One region of the Butyrivibrio sp. AE3006 genome, then DNA from elsewhere that is predicted to be linked to it. Evidence: predicted binding sites of a transcription regulator. Region 1 holds the regulator's gene; the other holds the start of a gene.
The links. The regulator Rex, encoded in region 1, represses fermentation and respiration genes when NADH is low (regulators of the CRP and FNR family bind a similar motif). The targets are predictions, from matches to a motif close to ATTGTTAANTANTTAACAAT.
Positions count from the first base shown of each region.

Region 2: G603_RS0117195 (acetyl-CoA C-acetyltransferase) is a predicted target of Rex. The motif match lies at 10,221-10,240, and genes of this name have one in related genera.

Region 1 covers NZ_AUJJ01000002.1:280,582-292,054, reverse strand. The annotation lists gene alr (alanine racemase) at 1-61, opposite strand, end outside; gene G603_RS0102990 (bifunctional ADP-dependent NAD(P)H-hydrate dehydratase/NAD(P)H-hydrate epimerase) at 64-1,671, opposite strand; gene G603_RS19005 (hypothetical protein) at 1,649-2,341, opposite strand; gene G603_RS0102980 (redox-sensing transcriptional repressor Rex) at 2,369-3,022, opposite strand; gene G603_RS0102975 (hypothetical protein) at 3,258-3,593, shown strand; gene G603_RS0102970 (ABC-F family ATP-binding cassette domain-containing protein) at 3,725-5,716, opposite strand; gene G603_RS0102965 (glycoside hydrolase family 3 protein) at 5,743-7,938, opposite strand; gene G603_RS0102960 (toll/interleukin-1 receptor domain-containing protein) at 7,992-11,024, opposite strand; gene G603_RS19000 (DHH family phosphoesterase) at 11,024-11,473, opposite strand, start outside.
Region 2 covers NZ_KE384145.1:31,313-42,785, forward strand. The annotation lists gene G603_RS0117160 (DUF342 domain-containing protein) at 1-2,256, opposite strand, end outside; gene mtnA (S-methyl-5-thioribose-1-phosphate isomerase) at 2,482-3,609, opposite strand; gene G603_RS0117170 (electron transfer flavoprotein subunit alpha/FixB family protein) at 3,959-5,005, opposite strand; gene G603_RS0117175 (electron transfer flavoprotein subunit beta/FixA family protein) at 5,049-5,840, opposite strand; gene G603_RS0117180 (acyl-CoA dehydrogenase) at 5,870-7,030, opposite strand; gene G603_RS0117185 (3-hydroxyacyl-CoA dehydrogenase family protein) at 7,151-8,026, opposite strand; gene G603_RS0117190 (enoyl-CoA hydratase-related protein) at 8,085-8,879, opposite strand; gene G603_RS0117195 (acetyl-CoA C-acetyltransferase) at 8,990-10,165, opposite strand; gene hpf (ribosome hibernation-promoting factor, HPF/YfiA family) at 10,647-11,177, shown strand; gene G603_RS0117205 (NlpC/P60 family protein) at 11,312-11,473, opposite strand, start outside.

The DNA of each region.
Region 1 (11,473 bases):
CATTTGAATGGATAGCATCCAGATTGATCTTAGCGTAAACTCTTGAGTATTCTTCCAACATTGTTACTTCAAAACCTCTGTCTTATCAGCAAAAATATCCTGAAGCGCTTCTGAAATATCTCTTGCAGTCATGGCACATTTTCCATGTCTGTCAGCAGCTATATCTCCTGCTTTTCCGTGAAGGAAACATCCGATTACGGAAGCACTGAAAATATCTTCATATTCGCGGCAGCACAGTGCACCAAGAAGCCCTGCCAGCACATCACCGCTGCCTGCAGTGGCCATACCATCATTTCCGCTGATATTAATATAATTTCTATTGCCGTCAGTGATCACACTTCTGGCGTCTTTACATATGATACTCGCATCAAAATCTTTTGCAAGTATGCAGGGCAATGTCAGAATATTCTCCCTGCACTTTTTAAGGTTCTCGCCCGCCAGTCTTGAAAACTCGGCCAGATGCGGTGTAAGCACCTTATCCCCACGATAAAGCCTGAACTTATCCCTAAGCTCCTTATCATTTGCAAGAATACTTATAGCATCCGCATCAAGAACCAGCTTTTTATCAAGGCCCTTAAGCACTGTCCTCAGCAGCTCTTTTCCTATCTCACCCGTTCCGATACCGGGGCCGCATACCACAGCATCAGCCCAGTCAATAGCCCCGGGCAGCGCATCTCTTATCTTTTTCAAAACATCGGTATCATCTTCGTCGTAAACATCTGACATAGCTTCAGGGAGAAGCGTCTGCACAGCGCTAAGATTAGCTTTTTCAGTAAAAATTCGAACCATTCCGGCGCCGCTTTTTAGGGCACTTTCAGCAGCCATAATGCATGCACCGCTGACACGCCTGCTACCTGCCACAATAAGCACCTTTCCGAAAGTCCCTTTATTTCCCGAAGGTGACCTCTTTGGAATCAGCTCGTTAACAGAGGCATTTCTGTCTATGTATTTGTACGCAGGATAATCAGATAAAAATCCATCCTCAGTTATTCCAACTTCGAAAAGCCTAAGCTCTCCCACATATTCACTGCCGGGGAAAAGAAGCTGACCAAGCTTTACATATTCAAAGGTAACTGTCATGTCCGCTGTTACGCAGCAACCGCAAATCTGACCGTTATCCGAGTTAATACCCGTAGGGATATCAGCTGCGATCACGTAGGGTCTCTTTTCAGACTCAGCGCATACTTCATCTATCAGCATAACAGCCTTCTCATATTCGTCGCCAAGAGACCTGCTGCAGCCTGTTCCAAGCATTGCATCGATAACGACGTCACTCTTTTTTACAAGCCACTTGGGGTTATCTGCTTTTTCCAAATAGTAGGCTGGTACTCCATATTTCCCTGCGATACTGACCTGTCTTTTAAGGGCGTCGCTCTTTCTGCCCTTTTTGTGATTCACATAAAGAAGCGCCACATCTATTCCTGCCTGATACAAAAGTCTTGCCGCAGCAACTCCGTCGCCGCCGTTATTCCCTGTACCTGCAAACACAACTACGCTTCCGCCCTTAGGGCATTTTTCTATGGCAGCTTCACATAAAGAAAGCGCCGCACGTTCCATAAGGACATCCTGAGGAACGCCGAAATGCTCAATTGTGGTGTTATCACATCTTCGCATTTCCGCGGCATTAACTGCAAATTTTGATTTTTTATCAAGTATCTGTAAACTTTTCATCTTCAATGACTATTCCATTCTCAACTCTCATCCCATCCTTAGGAATCACGGGATGACGTCTCTCAGGGTCATATCTAAGATCAAACAGGTCTATTACTTCCGGTCCGAAAATATCATGCATGTAGGAATAAACATTGAAATTCTCGATTTCCTTTTCCTGCATGCGAACGATATTTTTCTTAAGCTGCACCCTGACCTTGGATACCCACTCATCTATGGCCTGAATCTCAACCGTATTGGCATCCATTCTGCCATAAAAAACGTTCATGGTCTCAACCATTAGGTCAACATCTGTCTTGTAAATCTCTCTTGGAAGCCCAAGCATTTCGTCTTCGCATTCTTCGATTTTCTCGTTGCTTTCCTTGATGAGCCTTGTGTGGTCATCAATCTGGGCTTCGATCTTTTTCCTCTGCTTCGGATTCTTATCGGCATCATCCCTCAGAGTAACTATCTCGCCAAGAAGCCTCTTTTTAAGACGCTTTATATCCTTAATCTTTTCCCTGGTCTTTTCCTGCTTATCCACAAGCTTATTAAGCTCAGCCTCAAGTTTCTTTATCTTATCTGTCTTGGGACTCAGTATGAAAAGCTTTTGCCACCTCTCATCCTTGGACAAAATAGGAATGTCCTTGCCGATAAGGGCCTCCGAGTAATTATTTGTATCTTTTGCCATAGGCATTCCCCCGTCATAAGAAAACGGTTACTTCCTGGTCTTTACCTGACTCTTCTCATATCTGTCGATTCCATAAGAAAGCTTCATAAGGGAATCAGATAAATGAACGTTTTCAACCTGAACATTCTCAGGAACATCCAGGTCCACGTGAGCAAAATTCCAGATCGCTTTGATACCACAATTAACCAGTCTCTCTGCCATTTTGACAGCCTGGTCCTTGGGAATTGCAAGCACAGCAATCTCAATCTTATTATCTCTTACAAACTGCTCCATCTCTTCGATAGGACGAATTTCGATATTTCTTATTTTCTTTCCGTGAAGTTCGGGATTAAGGTCAAATGCACCTTTGAAAATAAATCCTCTGTTGAAGAAATTATTGTAACCTGAAAGCGCCTGTCCTAAGTGGCCTGCGCCGATAATGATAAGAGTATGTTCTCTTCCGAGACCTAAGATCTTACCGATCTCATCATAAAGATATTCGACATTATACCCATATCCCTGTTGCCCAAAACCTCCGAAATTATTAAAGTCCTGCCTTATTTGTGAGGCTGTTACTTTCATCAGATCACTGAGATCCTGAGAAGAAATTCTCTCGATTCCCTGCTCCTTAAGTTCTCCCAGATATCTGAAGTAGCGCGGCAGTCTGCCGATAACTGCCTGCGAGATTTCTTTCTCCGCCATACTTCCTCCGTTGTCATTATAGGTATTTAGTTCTATATAGATTATACTATCTGTTAAAAATTAGTCAATCTGCGAACTCTACATTCAAAAAGTTTCAAAAATACTGAATTTTTCTTTCAAAAACAGGCATATTTCGGTTTTCTTTAAGAGCAAGTTTATAATATTTTAAGGAATATATTTTATAATTCTATTGTCTGTAAATGGGTGTTCTTACAGACTATAGAGGTAGAAATATATGGGAATGTCAATTGGCGGAATAAGTGGATATAGTATGTATCAAACACAGCCAATGAATTATGCTCTCTCCAATCAGGCACCGGTTTCCGATGTTTATGATGAGCATAAGGCTGTTGGGAACATATCTACAGTTGCTCCTGTGGTATATCCAAACGCACAGGAAGTAAAAGTTGGCGAAGTTGCCAGCACAGATGGTCAGGAAGAGACCCAGAGAGTAAGCCAGCAGTTCAACAATATCGCATCAAAATATAACGGCATGACAGTTGGCTACGGCAGAGATATGGGTGGTTATTCCTATAGCCAGGTCGGTAGTTCATTTGATGCATTTGCCTGAAATTCGAACATTATAAAGCAGAAAATAAGAGCATTCGTAAGACTTAATCCTGCGAATGCTCTTTTACTTTTACTAACTTATTGATTCTAAATACTGCTTATGCGCAAGGATTTCTCAATCGAAATCCTATTTTATTCACTAAGCTCGGCCCATTCGTCATAAAGAGCGCTTAGTTTCTCCTCGTTGGCGCCAAGCTCATCAGATAGCGTTCTCACCTTCAAAAGATCTGTTGCTACCTCAGGATCAGATAGTTCTTCGTTGATCTTCTCATTCCTCTCCTCAAGCTTAGCAATTTCCTCTTCACACTTCTTAAGGGCCGCTTCAATCTTACGCTTTTTAGCCTGTTCTTCCTTTTGAGCTTTCCAGTCGGCTGCTCCTGCGCTCTCTTTTTGCACAGGCTGGGATGAGCCTGCAAGCTTACCAAAGGAATTGCCCTTTGCTGCATCCTCTGATGCCATCTCTATCCCTCTTCCAAAGGAAGATGCACTGCCGCTTTCATTTAAGATTCTTGCGGTCTGCTCCTCACAGTGCTCAAGGTAGTAATCATAGTTACCAATGTAACCGATCATTCTTCCATGGGTAAGATCAAGGATTCTGGTAGCAGTCTTATTGATGAAATATCTGTCGTGGCTTACATATAAAACAGTGCCCTCGTAGCCGCTAATGGCATCCTCCAATATCTCCTTACTGGTGATATCAAGGTGGTTTGTAGGCTCATCGAGGATAAGGAAGTTGGCATCTGAAAGCATAAGCTTTGCAAGAGATACTCTGCCCTTCTCACCGCCTGAGAGGTCTCCGATTCTCTTAAATACATCATCACCTGTAAACAAAAATGCAGCAAGAGTATTTCTGATCTCTGTATTGTTCATGGATGGATAAGCATCCGAGAGCTCTTCAAAAAGAGTCTTCTCATTGTGAAGTACCTGATGCTCCTGATCGTAATATCCTACATGAACCTTTACACCCAGTGTTATTTCACCGGCATCAAGGGATTCCATGCCATTAATTATCTTAAGCATTGTGGTCTTACCGGTTCCGTTGTCACCGATAATTGCCACCTTCTCACCGCGCTTAATTTCAAAGCTTATATTCTCAAACAGCTTCTCATTACCAAAGGATTTGGCAATAGAGTCAACATTCATTACATCATTACCGCTTACGCAGGAAGGAGTAAGAGTGATTCTCATGTCATCACGAACTTCTGTGGGCTTTTCAAGACGCTCAATCTTATCAAGCATCTTCTCTCTGCTCTCAGCCCTTTTAATGCTCTTTTCCCTGTTGAACTGTCTTAGCTTGTCAATGACCTCTTCCTGATGCTTAATCTCAGCCTGCTGATTGAGGTATGCCTTAAGCTTAGCTGCCCTGATCTTCTCACGCTTATGTGCATAGGCTGTGTAATTACCCTGATATACCTCAGCACTTGTTTGATCAATCTCAATTATCTTCTGTGCTATACGGTCAAGGAAATATCTATCGTGGGATACGATAAGTACAGCACCCTTGTAATTCATAAGATAACCTTCAAGCCACTTGATGGAATTCATATCAAGGTGGTTGGTAGGCTCATCAAGGATTATCAGGTCAGGACTCTGAAGAAGGAGCTTACCGAGAGCCACTCTGGTCTTCTGACCACCTGAAAGAGTGGAAATTCTCTTATCGAATTCCTCTTCTGAAAAACCAAGTCCCTTGGCAACGCCTATTACTTCACTCTCCCAGGCATAGCCGTTTTTAAGCTGAAACTCGTGATTCATCTGGGCATAACGGTCCATCAGTCTGTCCAGCTCTTCGCCTCGAAGCACATCCATCTGTGCCTCAGCACTGCGAATCTCCTTTTCGAGATTAATAACATCTCTTTTCATCTCACGAAGTTCTTCGTAGATACTGTGAGCGCTGTCGATATTCTGATTCTGTGCAAGATATCCAACTGTCACATCCTTGGAAAGTGTAACTGTTCCGGTATCCGGAGTCAGCTCTCCAATAAGCATTCTGATGAGTGTAGTCTTGCCTGCACCGTTAATTCCTACTATTGCTGCTTTTTCATTATCCTCAATATGAAAAGACACTCCTTTCAGAATGTCTTTTCCGTCAAACGACTTTGAGAGATCATGACAATTTAAGATCATTGTGTAAACCTCTGATTTTCAAAAACTTATCTGTTAGATACATATTTTTCGTATCTATCATCCCTGATAACACCGCTAAAGTTAAGGCCAAAACCAAAGTCATAGGTATTACCTACAGAATCAGTGTAAGGAGTGTAATCAAAGGGCTTATCCTCACAGTGCTTCTCAACTGTTTCCATATCAGCAGGAAGCTGAACTGGAAGCATTGCTGAAGGCTCTGCGCCACCGCTCACGATGGTAAGTGTAGCCTTTGTCTCAACTCCAAAGTTAACAAGGATCGCATCTGCATATTTCTCAAATTCAGAAACCATGCAGGGATTATTCATTCTGATAGATACAATGACGGGCTTATCACCCATCTGCTCTCTTGCCTTAATTACAAGATCAAGATCGCTTTCGTTGGCAGGTGTGTTGGACTTTCCTTTGTAGGTTCTGTTATTTGACTCCTCACGGAAATCTCCGCCTGCAATGCTGACCTCTCTTGCAGCATCTGCTGTATAAGGTCTGTACTGAAGGGTCACAGGTCTGTAACCTGTCTCCTCAGTATATCCGTCGCTGATAGGACTTTCAATGAAGCAAATAGCCATATCTGCCTCTGCAGGATCATCTGTAACATCATAGAAAGGTGTTACATCTGCAGGATTTGCTCCCGGGATATCCATGGCAGGCATCATATCTCTCATAAAGCCCTTATGAGCATCGATATGTCTTCCGGGGATATAAACCTTCTTTCGTCCGCTTACAGGAAGAACGCCATTATTCTTAACCATTACGATACTTCTAAGCTGAGCATCGAAGCCCTCTTTTACGAACTCATCGCAGCCAAGTACTTTCTTACTCTCCTCGGGATCAAGATAAGGATTCTCGAAAAGTCCGCATCTGAAGCTGTTTAAAAGAAGTCTTACAGCACTTTCCTCAAAGCGCTTTCTCATGGCATCCTCACCATGACGCTCGCAGCCAATCTTATAAGCTTCAAGAATAGGCTTAATATCATTATTGCCGCCAAACTGGTCAACACCGTTCTCGATGATGCAAAGGTGTCTCTCTGCCTCGGATAAATCCTCTGTACCAAAGCATCTTGAACCAAAGGAATCAAGCTTTGGATTAGGATCCTGTGTGATGCCCCAGTCTGTACATACTACACCCTTATAACCGTATTTATCTCTTAAAAGATCACCGATTATGTATTTGCTATAGCTGTTTCCTACGTTTTTGCCTGAAGGATCAACGCCGTAGCTGATTGTATAATACGGCATTACTGCTGAAGCCTCACCTGTTTTATCAAGCTTAAATGCACCCTCAAGGAAAGGCTTTAAGTGCTCCTTAAGATTATCTCCCGGATATACAGCAAACTTACCGTAAGCATAATGTGCATCTCTTCCTGCCTCGCAGGGGCCGCCGCCCGGCCAATGTTTAACCATGGCTGCTACGCTGGTCTCGCCCCAGCCATCTGCCTCAGGGTCATTCTGAAGTCCTTCACAGTAATTCTTTGCATATTCTGTTACAAGCTTGCTGGAAGGACCATAGGTATCTGATACTCTCATCCATCTGGGCTCAGTTCCAAGATCGATCTGAGGTCCCAGCTCTGTTGTAATACCAAGTGCTCTGTACTCTCTTGCTGCAATACGGGCAAAGTTCTTTACTGTGTCAGCTGAAAATGTTGCTGCAAGGCCAAGTCCAAGGGGCCATTTACTTGTGCCCTTTGCCTCTGTCTTAAACTCAGCAGATGCACTGCCTGCGCCGTGTCTTGGATCAGTACTTGTATTTACAGGAATACCATGAGGCATCTCCTCACAAAGTGCCTGCATCTCGTTATTCCATTTAGCAGCAATTTCACCGTTCTTAAGAACCATGGCAAGAACATATCTCACATGATCCTCAGTAAGAAACTTCTTTTGCTGATCTGTAAGCTCCCATTCATCAGCGCCGCTCTCTGCAAGAGTCTTACCTCCCCTATAGGTTGCAGGGAACCAGCCACCACCCTCAGCGGGAACTATCTGATGCGCACTGTACATCATAAGACCTGCGATTTCTTCAACAGTCATCCTTGATGCCAGATCTTTTGCTCTCTCCTCGGGAGAAAGTCTCCAGTCCTCATATGGAACCAGCTCTCCTGTGCGCTCAAGATCTCTGAAAAATAACCCATCCTTCTCAATGACAGGCGCACTTGTAACACCCAGTGTGGGTCCGCCCTCATTTTTTACTGTCTTAAAATTTGCCATACCCTAAATACCTCCTAAAATACCTTCTCTGCACATTTTAATACATTTTCCCATTAATTTATATTGTATTTTGCCTTCTTTTCTTCAGTGAGCTCAGCTCCGGGGAACTGTCTCTTGGCCTCTTCCACAAGCTGCTTGTAGTTCTTATAATAAGTCCTCTTAACCTTTGTCTGATCACTGCTTACAAGAATTGAGTTGTTGCTCTTTAAATAAAACATACCCTCCTGAGCAAATCCAACACATCCATAACCCTGAGTTTCATAAATCATTGTTCCGTAACCCACAGACAATGCCATAAGGCCATCCTCTTCATCACAGATGATCTGTCGTACTGTTGCTGAAGTGTCAATAGACGACGCAGTGCATTCATTTTCTATGTCCCAGATACGGATCTTATAATCATCTCCCTGCATGATTATATGAGTGCCGTCATCTGTAAATCCGATAAATGCGCTAAGATATGACTGAAGCGGAATCTTTGCCTCGGTCTCATAGTTTTCAGTACTTACAAGCCTTACATATCCATCCTTACAACAGATAGCGATATGCTTATCATCCGGACTAAGTGCAATGAAATCTTTGGTGTAGCTGTTAGCTACCGTGCTCAAATTCTCGTCATTAAAATCCTTTGTAGTCTTACCCTCGATATCAATCTCATACAGAACATCTTTTCCTTCAGATACATAAAGCTTCTTAAGGCCTGAGTCTATAAGTACCTTACCGATATTTGATTTCGTTGATCCCTCAATCATTACCTTTTTGGTATCAAGGTCAACAGCTGCCAAATCCCTTGAATTCCATACAGCAGCGCCTGTACCATCCTTTGAAAGTGTCATGTTATATGTATACATATCAATGCCCAGCTCTTCAAGGGTGATCTCTTCACAGGTACCTTCATAGGGATTGATTATCCAAAAGCTGCGCTTATCCTGCAAAATAGCCTTATCATTAAAAAGATGGACACTATAGATAAACTCTCCCTCATCAAAGGAATAGATTTCTTTTCCATCCTTATCATAGAAGTTAACATTGGTATATTCGCCATAATCGGTAGTTGCAAAATATAAACCATCCGGCGATGTCATGCTTGGTGTTTCCTTCTTTTCAAAGGTAACAAAATCTTCTAGATCAGGTGCGTCATGCCACGTAAGAACATATAACTCCTCAGCTGAATAAGAACTAAGTATTATCTTATCCTTAAAAAGTGAGGCTTCTTTAATGGCAAAATTGGTTGGAATCTCAAATTCTGAATAGATTCGACCTTCTACAAAGTCAACAAAATCGATATTACCCTGTCTGTATCCAACCCTTCCATAGGGAGAATCAACGGTCATTGCAACCATTGTGGCATCTCCAGGAAGATTAAAGCTCTTAATAATGTCACCTGTATTCTCATCAATAGCAAAAGCATATGTAGCAGATGTGACTAAAACATAACTGTTTGTTACGCCGTTTTCTGTGTATGTATTGGATCTGATATTTGCATAATAGGTCAAAAGGTTCTTGTAGTTGGCATCAAGCTGTTTTGACCAGACCTTTTCATAATCAGAGTTAAAGAGTTCCACAGTAAGCTGTGTGATTCCCTCACTGATCATATCTTTATTGCCATAAAGTGTGACTATACTGCCGTTTTGTGTAACTGTAAAATCAAGGTAAATTCCATCTGAAACTTCAACACTTCTGTAGGTATTGTCATTTAAATCAACTATCGCAACGCAGGCTCCGTCTGTATCGCTATTGTCTCCACACACATAGAACTTATTATATTCCTCTATGTATTTACCTTCCGATCTGAAGTAAGCACCTGTATCATTGTCAAAATAAGCTATCTCAGAGCCATCACTGGTATCAATGATGCTAATGGACCTAAGTCCCACAAGAATCAGCTTACCTTGTTCAGCGCAGACTTCGCACTGTACGATAACGTCATCAGTCTTTAGCTCATATAACTTATTGCCGTCAAAATCATATTTAGTGACATTGTGCTCAGCAGCCACAAATAAGCCCGTACTGTCGGCGTCAGCGTATTTGATATCCTCATAGTAATTGAAATCATCTATGGCAGGCTCAATCTGAGTCATAAGGGACCAGTCCTGTGTATCCCATACATAGACCCTGCTTCCTTCATCAATTGTCACAAGCTTTGATGAATCATCTATTCTCTTCATATATTTGACAGGAAGCTCATGTGTAAGCACTCTGTCCACAGTAAAATCATTTGAATTACTGTAAGCATATAATACCTTTGATAAAGCATACTCTGCATCTGCCACATACGGTCTTTCATTATCTTCTGAAGGAAGTCCCTCGATTGCCACCAAAGCGGCATCCTCACGGGCTCCCTGATCAAGAAGAGTAAGGGCTTCTTCTGCATAGAATCTGGACTGATTTTCCAGCTTTCCATCGTATTGTATTGCTATCTCCTCAGCCAGCTTTGATTTTTCATCCGCCAGCTGTTTCATCTGCTCAGCCACATTGGCGTTATAGATACCAAAAGCAGTTCCGGCAAGGGTAAGTCCTGATGCAGCAAGTCCGAAGATACTGGACATCCTCTTAATTCTTCGCTCTCTGTCACGCTGTTTAAGCTCATCATAGGTACATCCGATGATGGGTGCCGCAAGACGAAGTATCTCTGTCTTGAACTTTTTGTTTATCTCCTTCTGAGTTGTTCCTCTTACATCAGCTGCAAGAGGCTCAACGGACTCTCCGTTCTCATCAACAAGGAGCTGTGCAGGGAAGCTGTCTGAGGGTTCTCCCTCAACAAGTACAGCCAGAATATGGTTTCTGCCATGCATTTTTATGAAGGTCTCAATCTCCTTGCAAACCCAGTAAGATTCAGGTGTTCTGGGTGAACAGATAACGATCAGGAATTCTGATTCGCGAAGCGCCTGAGAAATATTATCATCCAGGTCGCTTCCGATAGGCAGTTCTTCCTGATCCCTGAAAACTCGTCCTATTTTATTTTTGCCTGTCTTTTGTCTTACTCCCTTGGGAATCTTATATGTTTCAAGCCCGGTGTGAACCTTCTTTGCTATCTCCATGTCACCGGGTGTGTGTCTGTAGCTGATAAACGCAGCGTATCTCATTATGCCTGCTCCTTGATATATGTTTTCTTAAATACTTCTTCTGCGATGACATACATATCGGAGTGGTCATCTGCTCTTACAACCAGATAATCACCCTCTGTACCGAGATAGTATTTTTCCGGATCCCACTTAGTAAATACCTTTACCCTGTGGTCCAGCTTTTTGGCATAAATGCCGCATCCGCCCCTTGATACACAGCTTCTTGCAAAAGGCAGAATCTTTACTCTCTCACCGCTAACATGATTCATAACTGAAGGAGCATATTCTCCCGGATAGACATACTCGTCATCCGAAAGAGTGTAGTTTTCGTCAAATCTCTTTTTCCTTATGGGATAAACCTCACCATCTATACCGATTATTATATAAATATCCTCTTCAACGATGGTATCTATATCGCCTTCCAAAGTACGGATCATAATCTTGGTTCCGGGCGCAGCAAGATCTACAGC
Region 2 (11,473 bases), on a different contig from region 1:
CTTTACCTGAAGGGCCTGTTTATTGGTCGTATCATTAAAGGATGCCAGCTTGGCTCTCTGACTCTCGTATACCTTTATCTCCTGATAGGTTCTGGAAAGGTTCCTCATGAGATTTTTATACTCATAATCAAGGTCTTCAGTGATACCGGTCCTTATAACCGTTTCTTTAACAGTTTTGCTGCCAAGAACGGCTGTCTCAATTCCCTTAAGAGAAGTAACCTTACCACCGTTTACAAGTCCTCTGTCACCAAGCATCAGTACCTTGCCGCCTGCCGATACATTGCAGTTTCGGCAGTCATTGGATATAAGATCCTCTTTGCACTTAATATCTGCATTATCAAGATGCGCAGCTGCCACTATACCGTTTGCATTAATGCTTGTTCTCTCACTTAGATTCCCGACTATGCTCTTACGGACTACAATTCTTCCGCCGGCCGTAAGATCGGCGCAGGTCACACTTCCATCAACTACGATATCTCCCTTTGCCTGGACATAAGCGTTTTCTATATCACCTTTTACCCAGATCGTACCATCATAGTTTATCTTATCCCTTACATTTACAAGAGATTCATAGACCTTAGCCTTGTCTATCCATATTTCTCCGCTATGGATTCTTCCAACTCCTGCATAAGATGAAACATAGGTCTGCTTATCTGCAAGAAGCATGAAGCCGTGTCCCTTTAGGATAGGTTTTCCTCTGCCTGGTTTTGCCTTCAATATCTTGCCCGTAACGTCAAACCCATCAACCCCGGGTGTTGCAGGATGGTATATTGCCAGCTTGTCTCCAAGCTTAACCTCATCAAATATTTTTACTTTGGAAAAATCGGCGCCATCTGAACTTTCCATGTCGGGAAGTATACTCTCACCCAGCTGAAGGAGATATTCATAATAACCATCCTTGCCGTTTTCCGGCTCCCTTCCGGTGGCTACAAGAGTTTTTACACCGAACTTTTTATTTTCAATCATCTCCGCGAGAACCTTTTTGCTGATTCCACGGCGAACCCTGGCCCTATACAGGAGCTTTGCAATATATTCAATTGTGAATTTCGCTGCCTTTGTTCCTACAGGTATCGTGAAATATACCTTCATCATATCTTCCGATATGTCTATGAGGCGCCCTTCCTCTGTCTGTAAAAACTGCCATGCCTTTACTTCTTCGTCGGCAGGCTTAGACATCTCTTCCTGAAGCTGGCCTGTGAAAAGCTTACTCAGGTTGCTTGGAAGGGCCTTGCCGTCTTCCAGCCACTCACGCATGATTCGCATTTCCTGCGCGGGATGAACCATGCTGCTATATTTGCTGACATCCAGATTAGCTTCAAGACCAAGCCTTATCTCGCGCATCTGATCTGCACGGTAAAGAGGCTTAGCATAAACTGAAACATCCACCTGGTGTTCAAGTCCCAGCCTAAGCTCTTTCATCTGCTTCCAGCCATACTGTTCATCTGCATAAATGCTTACATCAAGATTCTGCTCAAGTCCAAGCAAAACCTCATGCATACATTCGCCACGCATGCCAAAAAGAAAATACCTGTCGATATCCTCAATTCCTGCCATTTTGGCTTTTCTCACCTGCTCAAGCTGTTCTGCATCAAAATTCTTTTTTATATATTCATCTATGTCTATTTTATCTTTATAGGCTATATGAATCTGTTCCAGCGTCGCCGCATCCTTGCGTCTTACAAGTGCCTCATCCAGCTCAAGGCCATCCTCAAGGCTCTCCCTTATAACACGCATCTTCATATATGGCATATCAACCCTTGCATAAGAAGATATGTCTGTGCCATTTTCAAGGCCTTTGCGTATTTCTGCCATCTGAAGCCAGTTATAACTTGCGTTCTGATAAAAAATTATGGGAATATCGGCTTCTAATCCAAGCCTGATCTGACGCATCTGATCTGCGAAAAATTCAGGCCTTGCATACTCAGTTACATCAAGTCCCTTCTGAAGTCCCTCGCGAATCTCTGCGAGCTGCATGATGTCAAAACCGGCATCACGATACATGGACATATCTATCCCTGACTGCAGTTCAAGGCGGATTTCTTCCATTTCATTCCATGGAAGCTCAGGGTCCAGATACTCCAATACATCTGCCCCTGTTTCAAGGCCTTTTCTAATCTCTGCAAGCTGATAGATATTAAAACGCTTACCTTCAAGCAGATTGATATCGAAACCATGCTTCTTTATAAGCAGCATCTCATTCGAAATCAGATCAGGTGCATATAAAGTTTTGTCCTCATCTGCAGCAACAACAGCCATTTACGAATCTCCATTACACCTTATCAGTGATAATATATTCCAACACGCAAAAGCCCATTAATATCTACAATAACTCATATTTATTCTAACACTTTGAAATATCACCCTCAACGAAATAGCGAGAATTTATGGATATTTTATAAGTATATAGCTAAAATTCAGATAAGCTTAAACATAAAAGTGCACATCCTGATATCTCTATCTTACAAGGGTGTGCACTGTGTTTTATTTATTTTCGTCGAATATCTTCTTTATACTCTCATCATACGGAGCTCGAAGAACTCCATATTCTGTAACTATACCTGTTATAAGTTCATGATCTGTAACATCAAAGGCTGGATTGTATACCTTAACTCCATCAGGAGCCATACGCTCACTGTACCACATCTCAGTCACTTCTTCAGGCTTTCTCTGCTCAATATTGATGTCATCACCTGTTTTGGTGTTCATATCGATAGTGGATGTAGGTGCGCATACATAGAAAGGAATTCCGTAATGCTTAGCTACAGTTGCCACAACGCTGGTACCGATCTTATTTGCAGCATCGCCGTTTGCCGCAACCCTATCACATCCTACGAATATTGCATCTATAGCCCCGGTCTTCATAAGGGAAGCTGACATGTTATCACAAAGAAGTGTTGTATCGATTCCTGCACTGTGAAGCTCAAAGGCTGTAAGTCTTGCTCCCTGTAAAAGAGGTCTGGTCTCATCACAATAAACTCTGATGTTCATGCCTTTCTCATGGGCCAGATACATGGGAGCTGTTGCTGTTCCATACTTACAGGTTGCAAGCTGTCCCGCATTGCAGTGGGTAAGAAGTCCATAGCCGTCCTTTATAAGGGTAAGTCCGTTCTCACCGATTCGCCTGCAAACATCGATATCCTCAGCCTTTATCTTTTCTGATTCCTTTCGCATAGCTGTGATAAGGAGATCTCTGTCAAAAGCCTCTGCATTTGCTGTGGCTACCTCTCCGCTTTCGCTAAGCTCCATGGCTAATTCTTTTCTAGCAACGTCCTTCACATGCTCTTCCATACGTTTAAGTGCCCATGAAAGATTAACTGCTGTAGGTCTTGAAGAGTTCAGGTAATCACTCTTTTCCTTAAGCTCCTTCATGAACTCATCATAGCTTTCAGCCTTAGAATGCTTCATGAGTACATAAAGCCCGAACCCTGCAGCCACGCCAATAGCCGGTGCGCCTCTCACCTGGAGAAGATAAATCGCATTCCAAATCTCCTCACCGGTGTGAAGTCTTATAATTTCAATTGTTCCCGGAAGCTTAGTCTGATCTATAATCTCTAAAGCGTCATCCTCATCTATAAGTGACACTGTTTCGTAATCTAGTATGCTTTTCATTAGTTCCAAAATCTCCTTATAAATACACTCAAATTATATAGACTATATTTTATCAGAATGCCTCTCTTTTGTCGCTAGCTCATCGGCTTTTACATTAACAGGGCTACCGCGAACAAAGAGTCGCTCGCGACTCTTTGCGCGCTGGTGCGCGCAAGCTTTAGCTTGCAAAATTCATCTGCGCACCAGTCGCATCCTTAGCGGAGCGCTTTTTATTCAATAGGAAATCCGAAGGAATTTCCTATTGAATAAAAAAGGTTGACTACATCAAATCGATTATGGTGCGTCGAAAAGCGTCACCCGAATGATTTGAAGTAGTCAACCCAATATTTTTAGCGGTTGCCCGTACTAATTATTTTGCTGCGAGAGCTGCCTCGAGCTTCTTTGTAAGTGCAGGAACGATCTTGTTAAGGTCGCCAACTACGCCGTAATCTGCTACGTCGAAGATAGGAGCGTTCTCATCCTTGTTGATAGCGATGATGAGATCTGATTCTTCCATACCTGCTACGTGCTGGATAGCTCCGCTGATACCGATTGCGAAGTAAACCTTAGGACGAACAGTCTTACCTGTCTGACCAACCTGGAGATCCTTCGGCTTCCAGCCTGAATCTACAACTGCACGTGAGCATGATACTGTTCCGTGAAGAACCTTTGCAAGGTCATCAAGAAGCTTGAAGTTCTCAGGGCTTCCAACACCACGTCCACCAGATACAAGAATCTTAGCTTCCTGGATATCCTCAACCTCTGAAACTGCCTTAACGATCTCAAGGATCTTTGTATAGCAAGCGTTCTCTTCGAATCCGGGGTTGAACTCAACAACCTCAGCCTTAGCGCCCTTTACAGGAGCGATCTTCTGCATAACGCCGGGACGAACTGTTGCCATCTGAGGACGGAAGTCAGGGCAAGCGATAGTAGCGATTGTGTTACCACCGAATGCAGGACGTGTCATAAGGAGCTGCTTATGCTTCTGCTCCTGGCCCTCAACTGCGTTAAGCGGGAAGTCACCGATATCAAGCTGTGTACAGTCAGCTGTAAGACCTGTGTGAACACGTGAAGATACGCGAGGACCAAGGTCACGGCCGATTGCTGTAGCACCAACCAGAAGGATTTCCGGCTTGTACTCATTGATAACTGATGCAAGTGCATGTGTGTAAGGCTCTGTACGATAATCCTTAAGCTCAGGATCATCAACAACGATTACACGGTCAGCGCCGTACTCAGCAAGTGTGTCTACCAGGTTACCAACCTTGTCACCAAGCAGAACTGCTGTAACTTTTTTCTCATCAAGATCATTTGCAAGATCTTTTGCTTTGCCCAGGAGCTCAAGTGCGATACCTGAGAGCTCATTGTCTACCTGCTGAGCAAATATAAATACACCCTTATATTCTTCTAAAGACATGTTTTGTTCTCCTTTATACTATATTGCTGCTTACGCAGGTTTATTAGATAACGTGCTTCTCCTCGAGCTTGCCGAACAGATAATCAACAGCCTCATCAGCTGAATCAGCAACGATCTTCTCACCAGCGCCCTTCTTTACCTTATCAGAAGCCTTAGCGATCTGAGTAGGTGATCCCTTAAGACCAAGGTTAGAATCCTCAACATCCTTAAGGTCTGCTCTTCCCCAAACGGTTACTTCCTTCTCGAATGCATCGAAGATTCCGCCGGGTGTCATGTATCTGGGCTCGCCCAGCTCTGCAAGAGCTGTGATAAGGCAAGGCATCTTAGCCTCTACCATGTGATAACGATCCTCGAACTGACGCTTAACAACAACAGTCTTAGCCTTCTCGTCAACCTTGATCTCCTCAGCGTAAGAAATTACGGGAAGTCCAAGGTGCTCAGAGATCTGAGGACCAACCTGAGCTGTATCACCATCGATAGCCTGACGGCCTGTGATTACGAGATCATACTCAAGGTTTCTGAGTGCGCCTGCGATTGTAGAAGATGTTGCCCATGTGTCAGCACCACCAAGTACACGGTCTGTAACAAGAACTGCCTTGTCAGCACCCATAGCCATAGCCTCACGAAGAACTGCCTCAGCCTTGGGAAGACCCATGGTTACAACAGTAACTTCTGCGCCGTATTCATCTTTAAGACGAAGAGCTGCCTCAAGACCTGCTTTGTCATCAGGATTCATGATTGCAAGCATTGCTCCTCTGTCGAGTGTTCCATCGGGTTTAAACTTAACCCCGCCCTTTGTATCGGGCACCTGCTTTATGCAAACTACAACTTTCATGTGTATTCTCCTTTATCAAATTAAGATGATTACTTAAGTAATGCTCCAGATATAACCATTCTCTGAACTTCAGAAGTACCCTCATAGATCTCTGTGATCTTAGCATCACGCATCATGCGCTCTACTTCGTACTCTCTGATGTAGCCATAACCACCGTGAAGCTGTACAGCCTTTGTAGTTACATCCATTGCAACCTCTGCTGCAAAAAGCTTAGCCTTAGCAGCTTCGATTCCGTAGTAATCCTTGTTCTTCTTAGCATCTGCTGCCTGATAAACAAGAAGTCTTGCTGCTTCACACTGTGTAGCCATGTTAGCAAGCTGGAACTGTGTGTTCTGGAAAGCACCGATTGCTCTGCCGAACTGCTTTCTCTCTTTTACGTACTCAACTGTTCTGTCGAGAGCGCCTTCTGCAATACCAAGAGCCTGAGCAGCGATACCGATACGTCCACCATCAAGAGTGTGCATAGCGATTGCAAAGCCCTTGCCTCTTGTTCCAAGAAGGTTCTCTGCAGGAATATGGCAATCCTGGAAAATAAGCTCGTATGTGGATGATCCACGGATACCCATCTTGTTTTCCTTTGTACCAAATGTAAATCCGGGTGTATCCTTCTCAACGATGAATGCTGAGAACTTCTTCTGCTTTCTACCCTTCTTATCTTCTACAACATCTGTGTAAGCGAAGATGATATAAACATCAGCTTCCTTACCGTTTGTGATGAAGCACTTGGATCCGTCAAGAACCCATTCTTTTCCATCTTCTGTAAGAACAGCCTTGGTCTGAACACCCTGAGCGTCTGTACCAGCCATGGGCTCTGTAAGACCGAAAGCACCGAGCTTCTCACCCTTTGCAAGGGGAACAAGGTACTTCTGCTTCTGCTCTTCTGTACCGTATGTCATGATAGGATCGCAGCAAAGTGATGTGTGAGCAGATACGATAACTGCTGTTGTACCACAAACCTTTGCAAGCTCCTCTACACACATAACGTATGTAAGAGGATCACAACCCTGTCCGCCGTATTCCTTCGGAACCGGGATTCCCATGAAACCGTACTTCTGCATTAACTTAACAGTCTCTGTAGGGAACTTCTCTGTCTCATCCACGTCAATTGCGTGGGGCTTAACTTCTTTTTCTGCGAACTCTTTGAAAAGAGCTCTCGCCATTTCATGTTGCTGATCTAACTGAAAATCCATGAAAAAAATCCTCCATTCGTATTCTTAATACCCTCATCCGTCAGCTTCGCTGACACCTTCTCCCTCTGGGAGAAGGCTTTATCAGGCGATTTAATTCCTTAATAGGAATAAGTAAGCGTATTATTTCTTGTCAGTGGGTACCTTGCCACCGTCGCTGTAATCGTAGAAACCGATACCAGTCTTAACACCAAGCTTCTTACCACGAACCATCTTACGAAGAAGAGGGCAAGCACGATACTTGGAATCGCCTGTCTCCTTGTAAAGAACGTCCATGATTGCAAGAACGATATCAAGTCCGATGTAGTCACCGAGTTCAAGGGGTCCCATAGGATGGTTGCAGCCAAGCTTCATAGCTGTGTCTACACCCTGGATATCTGAAACGCCTTCTGAATATACGAAGATACCTTCGTTGATCATAGGAACAAGGATACGGTTTACAACGAAACCAGCTGCCTCGTTAACCTGTACGGGAGTTTTTCCAAGGTCTTCAGAGATTTTCTTGATCTTCTCAACATCAGCCTCAGGTGTGTTTGCACCCTGGATAACCTCAACCAGCTTCATAACAGGAGCGGGATTGAAGAAATGCATGCCGATAACCGGCTTAGGAAGTCCTGCACCGATCTCTGTGATTGAAAGAGATGATGTGTTAGATGCAAAGATGCAATCAGGATTCTTTACGATGTTCTCTTCAAGCTCCTTGAAGAGGTTCTTCTTGATATCCATAACCTCAAGAGCTGCCTCAACTACGAGATCAGCATCTGAGCAGATATCGTTAAGACCTGTTGTGATCTTGCCGAGAATAGCGTCAGCCTTTGCCTGATCGATCTTTCCCTTTGTAACCATCTTGTCGATGCTCTTCTTGATCTTTGCAAAGCCGCCTTCTGCGAACTCTGTCTTAATGTCACACAGATAAACCTTGTCTACTGTGTCTGCCTGTGCAAATGTCTGCGCAATGCCTGCGCCCATTGTACCTGCGCCAATTACTGCTACCTTCATTTATATATCCTCCTAATCTTTATTTATCTAATCTTAATCTTCGAATGATGATCATGCATTATGCATTCTTAAAGTCTACTACTTTAACCTTCTTAGGATCATCTTTCTTGCGAAGGAAGTTAGCCATACCTTCACGCTGATCTTCTGTCTCGAAGCAATCGCCGAAGATCTTCTCCTCAAGCTCGATAGCCTTATCGATATCAAGCTGAAGTCCTTCATTTATAGCCTTCTTGCATGCACGAACTGCGATAGGAGCATTAGCTGCGATTGTGTTTGCCATCTTCTCAGCTGCAGGAAGAAGCTCTTCCTGAGTATAAACCGCATTTACAAGACCGATTCTGAAAGCTTCGTCAGCCTTGATGTTACGTGCTGTATAGATAAGCTGCTTAGCCATTCCAGCGCCTACGAGACGAGCAAGTCTCTGTGTGCCACCGAATCCGGGTGTGATACCAAGACCAACCTCAGGCTGACCAAACATAGCATTGTCTGAACAAATACGGATATCACAGCTCATAGAAATCTCGCATCCGCCGCCAAGAGCGAATCCGTTTACAGCTGCGATTGTAGGAATAGGGAATGTCTCCAGCTTTCTGAAAACATCATTACCCTTCTTACCGAAAGCTTCGCCTTCTGCCTTTGTAAGGGTACTCATCTCTCCGATGTCAGCACCTGCTACAAAAGACTTCTCTCCTGCACCTGTAAGAACAAGAGCTCTTACTGTGTTAACATCAATGCTATCAAGAGCAGCGTTGAGGTCATCAAGTACTGCGCTGTTAAGAGCATTGAGTGCTTCAGGACGGTTGATTGTAAGGACAGCGATCTTATCCTTTACTTCAACATTAACAAATCCCATTTTCTTTTCCTCCTTTTTTACGTGTAATAAGCGCTGTGAGAAAATCCCTCACAGCGCTTAATTTATTTAATTGGTAGTTCTGTACTCGGACTCAAGCCCAAGTCAAATGCTTACCTCTCAACGATAGTTGCACAACCCATACCACCACCGATGCAAAGAGTAGCAAGACCACGCTTCTTGTCAGATCTCTGCATCTCGTGAAGCAGTGTAACAAGAATACGGCATCCTGAAGCACCTACAGGGTGTCCAAGTGCGATTGCACCACCGTTTACATTAAGTTTTGAAAGATCGAAGCCAAGATCCTTACCAACAGCTACTGACTGAGCTGCGAAAGCTTCGTTTGCTTCGTAGATATCGAAATCCTCAATCTTGAGGCCTGTACGATCAAGAACCTTCTTTGTAGCTGCAACAGGGCCAACACCCATGATAGAAGGATCAACACCGCCAAGAGCACCGCATACCCATGTAGCCATAGGTGTAACGCCGAGCTCCTTAGCCTTCTCTTCGCTCATAACAACGATAGCTGCAGCACCGTCATTGATACCTGATGCGTTACCAGCTGTTGTTACGCCGTCAGCGTTGATAGGACGAAGCTTTGCAAGACCTTCCATTGTAGAACCGGGACGAGGACCCTCGTCTGTATCAAACATAACTGTTTCCTTCTTAACCTTTACAGGAACGGGAACGATCTCATCCTTGAACTTGCCTGCCTTCTGAGCTGCCTCAGTCTTCTGCTGGCTCTTAAGTGCAAACTCATCAAGCTCTTCTCTTGTGAGCTTCCACTGCTCTGCTACGTTATCAGCAGTCTTGATCATGTGGTAATCGTTGAATGCATCCCAAAGAGCATCGTTTACCATACAATCCTTTAATACACCATTATTCATACGATAACCGAAACGTGCCTTGTCAAGTGCGAAAGGAGCCATTGACATGTTCTCCATACCACCTGCAACTACGATGTCAGCACTACCAGATAAAATCTTCTCAGCAGCCATGTTTACGCAGTTAAGACCTGAACCGCAAACAACGTTGATAGTAACAGCCGGTACCTCAACAGGAAGACCTGCTTTGATAGAAGCCTGACGAGCTACGTTCTGTCCAAGACCAGCCTGGATAACACATCCCATAAGAACCTCGTCAACCTGCTCCGGTTTAACTCCTGCTCTGTTAAGAGCTTCCTTGATAACAATTGAACCAAGATCTGCTGCCGGTGTGTTTGAAAGAGCGCCGCCCATCTTACCGATTGCAGTTCTGCAAGCACCTGCTAAAACTACCTTTTGTGCCATAGATGATACCTCCGTTTCGGGACTTTAAGTCCGCTATTTTATTATAGTTTTGTTGCTTGTTATTTTTTTGTCACAACGAATATATTATAGCATGTTGGCTTTTTTCTGCGCAAGAAAAAGGCACAGATAATATACTATTTTTTTATTAAATTTTCATAAAGCTGTCACAGATGCACATAAATTGAAAAGTCAACATAAAAAATTAATATTTTATAAAGAGATTTTTTAAAAGTTATCCACAATCTTAAAATTATAAATGCCTATTTTACGACTTATACACGAAGTTATCCACATTACCCACAATTATCCACCAAATACACTTGTTTTCTTGTCTCAAAAACAGAACATATTTTTTGTCTATTTTGCACGAAAACAGTGATATCTATGAAAGATTTCTAAACTTATCTCTTATGTTTGATTTAATCTGTCAGAAAATGATATAATTTGTTTATAAAAATATATGGGAAAAGGGGATGATTGCATGAATTTTACGATTATTGGAAAAAACATTGATGTAACACCCGGACTTAAATCCGCAGTAGAAGAAAAGATCGGCAAGCTCGAGAAGTATTTTACTCCGGAGACTAATGTCAACGTAACTCTTACAGCTGATAAGGATCGCCACAAAATAGAGGTGACCATTCCCGTTAAAGGTAAGATTATCAGATCTGAGCAGGTAAGCAGTGACATGTATGTATCTATCGATCTCGTTGAGGAGATCATAGAACGTCAGCTCAAGAAGTACAGAAGCAAGCTTGTTGACAAACACCAGACTGAGATCAGCAACTTCAAAAAAGAGTACATTGAGAATGAACTTGATGATGATGAAGAGATCAGAATCGAGCGTTATAAGAAGTTTGACCTCAAGCCGATGTATGTTGAAGACGCTGCCATTCAGATGGAGCTTCTCGGACACAACTTCTTCGTATTCATCAACGCTGATACAGATCAGCCGAATGTAGTTTATAAGAGAAAGGGTAATACCTACGGTTTGATTGAGCCGGAAGAATAAAACCTGAAACACTTAATGAGGTTATTGCGAATTTAGTGTTTCAGCGTTGTTCCGTCGAGCGAATGCGAGAGCGGAACTTCATTACAAGAATATAAAAAATCGGAAAGCTTACGCTTTCCGATTTTTTATTCTTATTAGAAGATCCTTCGAACTGCAAGTACCTGTCTGTAGCTTGCATCTGAAATCTTAATACCTGTCTTAGCTGTTGAAGCATGTACGATCTGTCCGCCGCCGATGTAGATACCAACGTGACCTGAGTAACATACGATATCACCGGGCTGTGCATTTGCAAGACC